Regions from separate parts of the Streptomyces sp. NPDC007164 genome, predicted to be linked through region 2. Evidence: riboswitches for the same ligand, from Rfam matches in the RefSeq annotation. Region 2 holds a riboswitch; the other holds the start of a gene.
What was found. Region 2 has a riboswitch for glycine ahead of gcvT (glycine cleavage system aminomethyltransferase GcvT). Riboswitches for the same ligand answer to the same signal wherever they lie in the genome.
Positions count from the first base shown of each region.

Region 1: it holds a riboswitch for glycine, as region 2 does, so the genes downstream of both, gcvP (aminomethyl-transferring glycine dehydrogenase) here and gcvT (glycine cleavage system aminomethyltransferase GcvT) in region 2, are expected to answer to the same signal.

Region 1 is NZ_JBEYFB010000056.1:27,069-31,297, forward strand. Features, by position in the region: gene gcvP (aminomethyl-transferring glycine dehydrogenase) at 1-2,352, opposite strand, end outside; glycine riboswitch at 2,547-2,643, opposite strand; gene ABZ622_RS36620 (PRC-barrel domain-containing protein) at 2,757-3,125, shown strand; gene ABZ622_RS36625 (DNA polymerase IV) at 3,050-4,229, opposite strand, start outside.
Region 2 is NZ_JBEYFB010000034.1:60,797-65,025, reverse strand. Features, by position in the region: gene gcvH (glycine cleavage system protein GcvH) at 3-380, opposite strand; gene gcvT (glycine cleavage system aminomethyltransferase GcvT) at 473-1,609, opposite strand; glycine riboswitch at 1,751-1,847, opposite strand; gene ABZ622_RS31125 (AAA family ATPase) at 2,007-2,699, shown strand; gene ABZ622_RS31120 (enhanced serine sensitivity protein SseB) at 2,771-3,541, shown strand; gene ABZ622_RS31115 (enhanced serine sensitivity protein SseB C-terminal domain-containing protein) at 3,881-4,229, shown strand, end outside.

The DNA.
Region 1 (4,229 bases), on a different contig from region 2:
CTGCGTCGCCCGCTTGAGGCCCTCGCCACCCATCAGACGTACGTACGCCCAGGAGATCGGGAGGATGCCGGCCGAGCCCCACGGGGCGGCCGAGATCGGTCCGACACCGGTCTCGGGGCCGGCGGCGGGCTGCAGCGGGTGGTTCGGCAGGTACGGCGCGAGGTGCGCGCGCACCCCGACCGGGCCGACGCCGGGGCCACCGCCGCCGTGCGGGATGCAGAAGGTCTTGTGCAGGTTCAGGTGCGAGACATCGCCGCCGAACCGGCCCGGCTTGGCGAGGCCCACCAGCGCGTTGAGGTTGGCGCCGTCGACGTACACCTGACCGCCGACGTCGTGCACCTCGGCGCAGATGTCGGCGACGTGCTCCTCGAACACACCGTGCGTCGACGGGTACGTGATCATGAGCACGGCGAGCTCGTCGCGGTGCTTCTCGATCTTGGCGCGGAGGTCTTCGATGTCCACCTCGCCGTCGTCGGCGGTCTTGACGACGACGACCTTCATGCCGGCCATGACGGCGCTGGCCGCGTTGGTGCCGTGCGCGGAGGACGGGATGAGGCAGATGGTGCGCTGCTCGTCACCATTGGCACGGTGGTACGCGCGTACGGCCAGAAGGCCGGCGAACTCGCCCTGCGAGCCCGCGTTCGGCTGGATCGAGACCGCGTCGTACCCGGTGACCTCGGCGAGACGCTCCTCCAGCTCACGGATGAGGGTGAGGAAGCCCTGCGCCTGCTCGGCCGGCGCGAAGGGGTGCAGCGCGCCGAACTCGGGCCAGGTGATCGACTCCATCTCGGTGGTCGCGTTCAGCTTCATGGTGCAGGAGCCGAGCGGGATCATGCCACGGTCCAGCGCGTAGTCCCGGTCCGCGAGCTTGCGCAGGTAGCGCAGCATCGCGGTCTCGGAGCGGTGCTGGTGGAAGACCGGGTGAGCGAGGATCTCGTCGGAACGCAGCAGCCCCTCGGGCAGCGTGTCGGCGACGGTGGCGTCCAGCGCCTCTATGTCACCGTCGGCACCGAAGGCGGCCCAGACGGCGGCGATCTGCGTACGGGTGGTGGTCTCGTCGCAGGCGACGGACACCAGGTCGGCGTCGACGAGCCGCAGGTTGACCCCGCGCTCGCGGGCGGCGTCGACGGTCTCGGCGGCCCTGCCCGGGACGCGCACGGTGAGGGTGTCGAAGAAGGCGCCGGTCACGATGTCGACCCCGGAGGCGCGCAGGCCCTCGGCCAGGATCGTCGCGTAACGGTGGGTGCGCCGGGCGATCGTCCGCAGCCCGTCCGGGCCGTGGTACACCGCGTACATTCCGGCCATGACCGCGAGCAGTACCTGGGCGGTACAGATGTTGCTGGTGGCCTTCTCGCGGCGGATGTGCTGCTCGCGGGTCTGCAGGGCCAGCCGGTAGGCCTTGTTGCCGTCCGCGTCGACGGAGACACCGACGAGGCGGCCGGGAAGGCTGCGGGCGAACTTCTCGCGCACGGCCATGAATCCGGCGTGCGGTCCGCCGAAGCCCATCGGCACACCGAAGCGCTGCGTGGTGCCGACCGCGATGTCCGCGCCCAGGTCACCGGGCGAGGTGAGCAGGGTCAGGGCGAGCAGGTCGGCGGCGACCGTGACGACCGCACCCAGCTCGTGGGCCTGCTCGACGACGGGCTTGATGTCCCGGACGGCTCCGGAGGCGCCCGGGTACTGCACCAGCACGCCGAAGACACCGCGCTCGGCGATCTCCGCCGGGATGCCCTCGGACAGGTCGGCGACGACGACCTCGACACCGGTCGGCTCGGCGCGGGTCTCGATGACCGCGATCGTCTGCGGCAGGGCGTCGGCGTCGACCAGGAAGACCCCGTTGCGCACCTTGCCGACGCGCCGGGAGAGCGCCATGGCCTCGGCGGCCGCGGTGCCCTCGTCGAGCAGCGAGGCGCCGGAGGTCGGCAGCCCGGTCAGCTCGGCGACCATCGTCTGGAAGTTGAGCAGCGCCTCCAGCCGGCCCTGCGAGATCTCCGGCTGGTACGGCGTGTAGGCCGTGTACCACGCGGGGTTCTCCATGACGTTGCGCAGGATCACCGGCGGGGTGAAGGTGCCGTAGTAGCCGAGCCCGATCATCGGGGCCAGCACCTGGTTGCGGTCCGCGAGCTCACGCAGCTCGGCGAGCACCTCGGCCTCGGTACGCGCGGCCGGCAGTCCGAGCGCCTCCGCGCTCTTGATGACATCGGGCACCGCGGCCGCGGTGAGTTCGTCCAGCGAGCCGTAACCGACCTGGGCGAGCATCTTCGACTGCGCCTCGGCATCGGGTCCGATGTGGCGCTGCTCGAACGGAATGCCCTGCTCCAGCTGGGAGAGCGGAGTGCGGCGGGGGGTCATGGTGGAGGCCTCCTGGTCTGTAACGACCTGCGAGGGGCACCGCGGCGCGGGTGCCCGAACGGCCTCCCCCTCTGTCATCTCAACCTGAGAGCTTCACCGGCGCGCCCTGCGGCGTACCGGCTTTCACCGTCGGTGAGGAAGGGAATCGCACCGGCACTCGGCCGCACAAAACCCGCCCTGCTTTCCAGAGTGACCTCGTCCGTGCGGTACGGGGGCCTGAGAGATTCCGGGGAGGATTTGCTCCTTCGGCGCCTTCGGATCAGCTCCGGAGGACTCTCCCGCACGGGGTCAGCAGCCATGACCAGCCTACCAGCGGGGTTCGTGGCTGATTTCTCGAGTGGCCAACCACCCGGATCTGCCTTTTTGTAGTGCTTGTGGAGTAGCCGCGACCAGTGGGAGGGACCGTGCAGACCGACATCGATCCGCGCAGCCTGATCGGCCGCAAGGCGTTCGACCGCAAGGGCACCAAGATCGGAACTGTGGACGAGGTGTATCTCGACGACGCGACCGGGGTGCCCGAGTGGGCGGCCGTACGTACCGGACTCTTCAGCCGGGACGCGTTCGTCCCCCTGGAACCCAGCGAATTCGTGGAGGACACGCTGCGCATCCCCTTCGACCGCGCCCTGATCAGGGACGCACCGGACTTCGGTGTCGGCCGTCATCTCTCGCCGGAACAGGAACTCCAGCTCTACCGGCACTACGGTCTGGACTCCGCGCCCGGGGAGCCCGGACCGGACAGGGACTTCGGCAGGCTGGCCGGCCAGGACGAGTAGTCCACCGGGTCGCGTACCAGGGGCAGCGGATCGGCGGGCCGGAGCTCCGGGTCGTCGATCCGGAACGTACGCACCCGGCCGGGCGCCGATCCGGGCTCCTCGAACCGCACCGTCACCCGTCCGACACCACTGCCCTGCACCCAGCCGTGGCCGTACGTCTCGTGGTGCACGTCGTGTCCGGCGGGCCAGCGCCGTGCCGCGCGCTGCTCGGCACTCTCCGGGACCTCCGCCCGGGAATCGCCCGGCGGCTCAGTGGCTTCGTCCCCGGCCGGTGCCGTCCCCGCTGCCGGCTCCCCGGCCGCTTCCCGGGCCGATTCCCCGGCAGCGGTGCGCTCGCCGGCGGCCTGGGCGAAGAGGTCCTCCTGTGTGTAGTCGGCAAGCCCCGTCACGCCCACTCCGAGGAGCCGGACGCCCCCGGTGGTGTCAACGGACTCCAAAAGACGTGCGGAGGCCTCACGGACCACCGTGGGGTCGTCCGTGGGCCCACGGAGCGTCTCGGACCTCGTGAGTGTCGAGAAGTCGTACCTGCGCACCTTCAGCACCACCGTGCGCCCGGACCGCCCCGCGCCCCGCAGCCGCTGGACGCAGCGGTCGGCCAGCCGCTCGACCTCGGTCCTGATCCGCACCCGGTCGTGCAGATCGGCGTCGAAGGTGTCCTCGACCGACACCGACTTGGCGTCCCGCTCCGCGACCACCGGCCGGTCGTCGTACCCGAACGCCATCCGGTGCAACGAGCGCCCGTGCGCCTTCCCCAGCAGGCGTACCAGCTCGTCCTCACCCGCCTCGACCAGGTCGTCGACCGTCGTCATCCCGGCACGGCGCAGATGATCCGCCGTCGCCGGCCCGACACCGGGGAGGATCCGCACCGACATGGGCGCGAGCAGCTCCCGCTCCGTGCCCGGCTCTATGAGCAGCAGGCCGTTCGGCTTCGCCTCCTCCGAGGCGATCTTGGCCAGCATCTTGGAACCGGCGAGCCCGACCGATCCGGTGAGCCCGGTGACCGCCTTGATGGCCGTACGCAACTGCTCACCGATCTCCCGCGCCGAAGCCGCGTCGTCGGCCGTCCCCCCGGCCTCCAGGTCCACGAAGGCCTCGTCCAGGCTG
Region 2 (4,229 bases):
CTTTAGTTGCCGGAGAACTCGGTGTACTCGTCGGCGGAGAGCAGGTCCTTCGGCTCCTCCGCGACACGTACCTTGAACAGCCAGCCGCCTTCGAAGGGCGCGGAGTTCACCAGCGACGGGTCGTCCACGACGTCCTGGTTCGCGGCGGTGACCTCACCGGTGACCGGCGAGTACAGGTCGCTCACCGACTTGGTCGACTCCAGCTCACCGCAGGTCTCGCCCGCGGTCACCGTGTCACCGACCGCGGGAAGCTGGGCGAAGACGACATCGCCGAGCGCGTTGGCCGCGTGCTCGGTGATACCGATCGTGGCCACACCGTCCTCGACGGCCGACAGCCACTCGTGCTCCTTGCTGTAACGCAGCTGCTGGGGGTTGCTCATGACCTGAATTCTCCTGTACGCGGGGGAGTGCTGATGAACGGTGGTCTTACGGTGTGAGACGCGACTGCGTCACTTCTTCGGGAGCGCCGACGTCACTTCTGGCGCTTGTAGAACGGCAGCGCCACGACCTCGTACGGTTCGTGGGTGCCCCGGATGTCCACTCCGACGCCCTCGGCGCCGGGCGTGGCGTGCGCGGCGTCGACGTACGCCATGGCGATCGGCCTGCCCAGGGTCGGGGACGGGGCGCCGGAGGTGACCTCGCCGACGACCTGGACGCCGGATCCGCCCACGGCGACAACGGGGTAGCCGGCGCGCGGCACCCGGCGGCCCTCGGCGACCAGGCCGACCAGCTTGCGCGGCGGGGCGGTCTCGGCGCGCTCGGCGGCGGCCTCCAGGGCCTTGCGGCCGACGAAGTCGCCCTCCTTCTCGAACTTCACGACCCGGCCGAGACCGGCGTCGAAGGGGGTGAGCTCCGTGGTCAGCTCGTGCCCGTACAGCGGCATGCCCGCCTCCAGACGCAGCGTGTCGCGGCAGGAGAGGCCGCACGGGATCAGGCCACGCGAGGCACCGGCCTCGGTGAGCGCCCGCCACAACTGCTCGGCGTGCTCGGGGGCGACGAACAGCTCGAAGCCGTCCTCGCCGGTGTAGCCGGTACGGGCGATCAGTGCGGGGACACCGGCGACCGTGCCCGGCAGACCGGCGTAGTACTTCAGGCCGTCCAGGTCGGCGTCGGTGACCGAGGCCAGGATGGCGGGGGACTCCGGGCCCTGGACGGCGAGCAGCGCGTACGCGTCGCGGTCGTCGCGCACCTCGGCGTCGAAGCCCCCGGCGCGCTCCGTGATCGAGTCGAGGACCAGCTGGGCGTTGCCGGCGTTGGCGACGACCAGATACTCGGGGGCCTCCGCCTCCCCCAACCGGTACACGATCAGGTCGTCCAGGATGCCGCCGTCCTCGGCGCAGATCATCGTGTAGCGGGCGCGGCCCACCGAGACGGTGCCGATGTTGCCGACGAGCGCGAAGTTCAGCAGGTCGACGGCCTGGGGGCCGGTGACGGTGATCTCGCCCATGTGCGAGAGGTCGAAGAGGCCGGCCCTGGTGCGGACGGCGTTGTGCTCGTCGCGCTCACTGGCGTACCGCAGCGGCATGTCCCAGCCCGCGAAGTCGGTCATCGTGGCGCCCAGCGAGCGATGCAGGGCATCGAGGGCGGTGAGGCGGGGGGCGGTGCTCATGGATATGACTCCCAGGGCATGACGACGAGGACGATCCCTCCCCATCTGTCATCGGAACCTGAGAGGTTCGCCGAGATCCCCTGGAGGGGTCCGGCTTGCACCTTGGGTGGAGCCGCGAAGCGGCCCGCTTTTCAGATCTGCCTCATCCACGCGGTACGGGGCCTGAGAGATTCAAGGGAGGAACTTGCTCCTTCGGCGCCCGGCACAGCAGTGACCGGAACTCTCCCGCGCGGATTCGAACGGCCTTTATGCAGTTGGCCGGGCCATCATCGCACGCATCGGGCCGGAGTGGGGCCCCGGTCCCCCGCCGGAAATCACCGGCGCGGACGGTTGTGCCGCATTACCTTTTCTTTACACTTCAGGGGCATACGTGGGGTGATCCGACAGGGGGAGGGCGATGACGTTGCAGCGGTACGCGACGACCGCGGGGTTCGCGCACGGGGCGATGCCCGCACAGCCGGGGGCCCCGGCCAGGGAGGTGTCCGGCCCGCACGCGCCCGTCGTGCGGGATCTGCGGGAGCGGGCCGGGCGCAGCCCGCGCGCCCTGCGTTTCGCGGCGGGCGACGTGGTGGTGGTCTCCGGGCTGCCCGGCAGCGGCAAGTCGACGCTCATCCGGCGCGCGGTGACGACGGCGCACGCCATCGACTCCCAGGACACCCGGGACCGCTGGGCGCGGTCCGTGCCCCGCTTATTCCCGTACGCCCTCTACCGCCCGCTCGTCCGCGCCGCCCACTACTGGGGGCTGTGGCGGGTGCTGCGCTCCGGGGAGTCCGTCGTCGTCCACGACTGCGGGACGCAGTCCTGGGTGCGCGGCTGGCTGGCCCGGGACGCGCGGCGCAGGGGCCGGGTGCTGCATCTGGTCCTGCTCGACGTCACGCCCGAGACCGCGCGGGAGGGCCAGCGCGAGCGCGGACGCGGCGTATCGGGATACGCCTTCGCCCGGCACCGCAGGGCGGTGGGCAGGCTGCTGCGGGCGACGGAGACGGGGCTGCTGCCGCCCGGGTGCGGCTCGGCGGTGCTGCTGGACCGGGAGGCGGCGGGGCGGCTCGCCCGGATCGGGTTCGCGGACGGGCCGCCCGGCGGCCGGTGACCGGGCCGCGGGTCGGTGGCGGGGCCGGGCGTTAATCTTCTGCCGGAAGGCTTGGGCGAGAAGGGGAAGCAGTGGACGTTCCGGCGCAGGTCCAGTCCCATCCGCAGGGCGGATGGCCGGCCAATGAGCTCGAAGAAGTGCTGATGGCCTCGGTGGGCAGCCCGGAGGCGGGCGGACGGCTCGTCGAGGTGCTCGGCCGCAGCCAGGTCTGGGTGCCGCTGCCCAACGGCGGCGGTCCCGACTCGGGGGCGCTGGATCTGCCGGCGGTGGAGATCGAGGGCGCCCCGTACGTCCCCGTCTTCAGCTCCGAACAGCAGTTCCTCGCCTGTGTCGGCACCCATATGTCCTTCACCGTCGCGCCCGCCCGCGACTTCGCCCGGGGGCTGCCGCCGCAGCTCGGCATCGCGGTGAACCCGGGCGGCGCGGTCGGGATGCCGCTGCCCCCGCCCGCCGTGGCCGAACTCTGCCGGGCCGGGCGCACTCCGCTGGACGGGCCAGCCGGCGGCGGCAGGGTCCGGCTGTACGAGCCGGACTGGAAGGAGGAGCCGGTCGACTTCCTGGCCGCCGCGGCCGGTGAGTTCGAGGAGAGCGGTGTGGTGCTCTCCGCCCGCCGGGCGCTGGCCAGCATCGAGGGCGGCGACCCCGTCCTCTTCATCGGCGTCGAGTTCTCCACCTGGGACGGTGCGGGGCGCAATGCCCCGATGGACGCCCTCGGCCGCGCTCTGGGCCGGGTCGAGGTTCCCTGGCCGGTCAATCTCGTACTGCTCGACGTGGCACAGGACCCGGTCGGCGACTGGATGCGGGAGCGGATCCGGCCGTTCTACCAGCGAGCGGGCATATAGAACCCGGCGCGGGGCCCCCACCGGGCACCGGCCGGGAACACCGCTCGGACCCATGACGTCAAGTCGGTGTCAGGACCGGCGCATAAGACCGACCGGCAATTGGGGGGCGGCGTCGCGGGGCTGGGCACGCGCGTCTGCGGCGTTGTCGTCAATCAACAACGCTCCGCGTTGCCTCAATCCTCCGCCTTGCAGCCGCACGCACCCAGCCCCGCTCCTTCTCCCACCCCCCAATTGCCGGTCGGTCTAAGCTGGTTTCATGGCTGGTGCCTCGGCATCATGCCGCACCCGTGTGCCCGGGGCGGCGGGCCGACACAGTGGATCGAAGAGGGGCGGGACCAGGTGAGTGCGTCAGGCACCGCGGCGGCCGGGCAGGTCGAGCACATGCTGCGCCAAGTGACGCCCGGGCGCTACGACGCGTACGAGGCGCTGCTGCAGGCCCTCGCGGGCGGCCGGATCTGGATGCTCCTCTGGCAGGGCCAGGCGGGCTCGCCCGACGCCCAGTACGGAAACATGGAGGTCGACGGCCTCGGCTACGCCCCCTGTGTGACCTCCGCCCAGGAGCTCTCGGCCAGCGGCTGGAACCGCGCCCATGAGCTGGTCGACGGCCGGGACATCGCCCGCACCCTCTTTCCCGACCGCTGGGGCATCTGGCTCAACCCGCACGCCCCGGGCGGCGGAGTGGGCATCC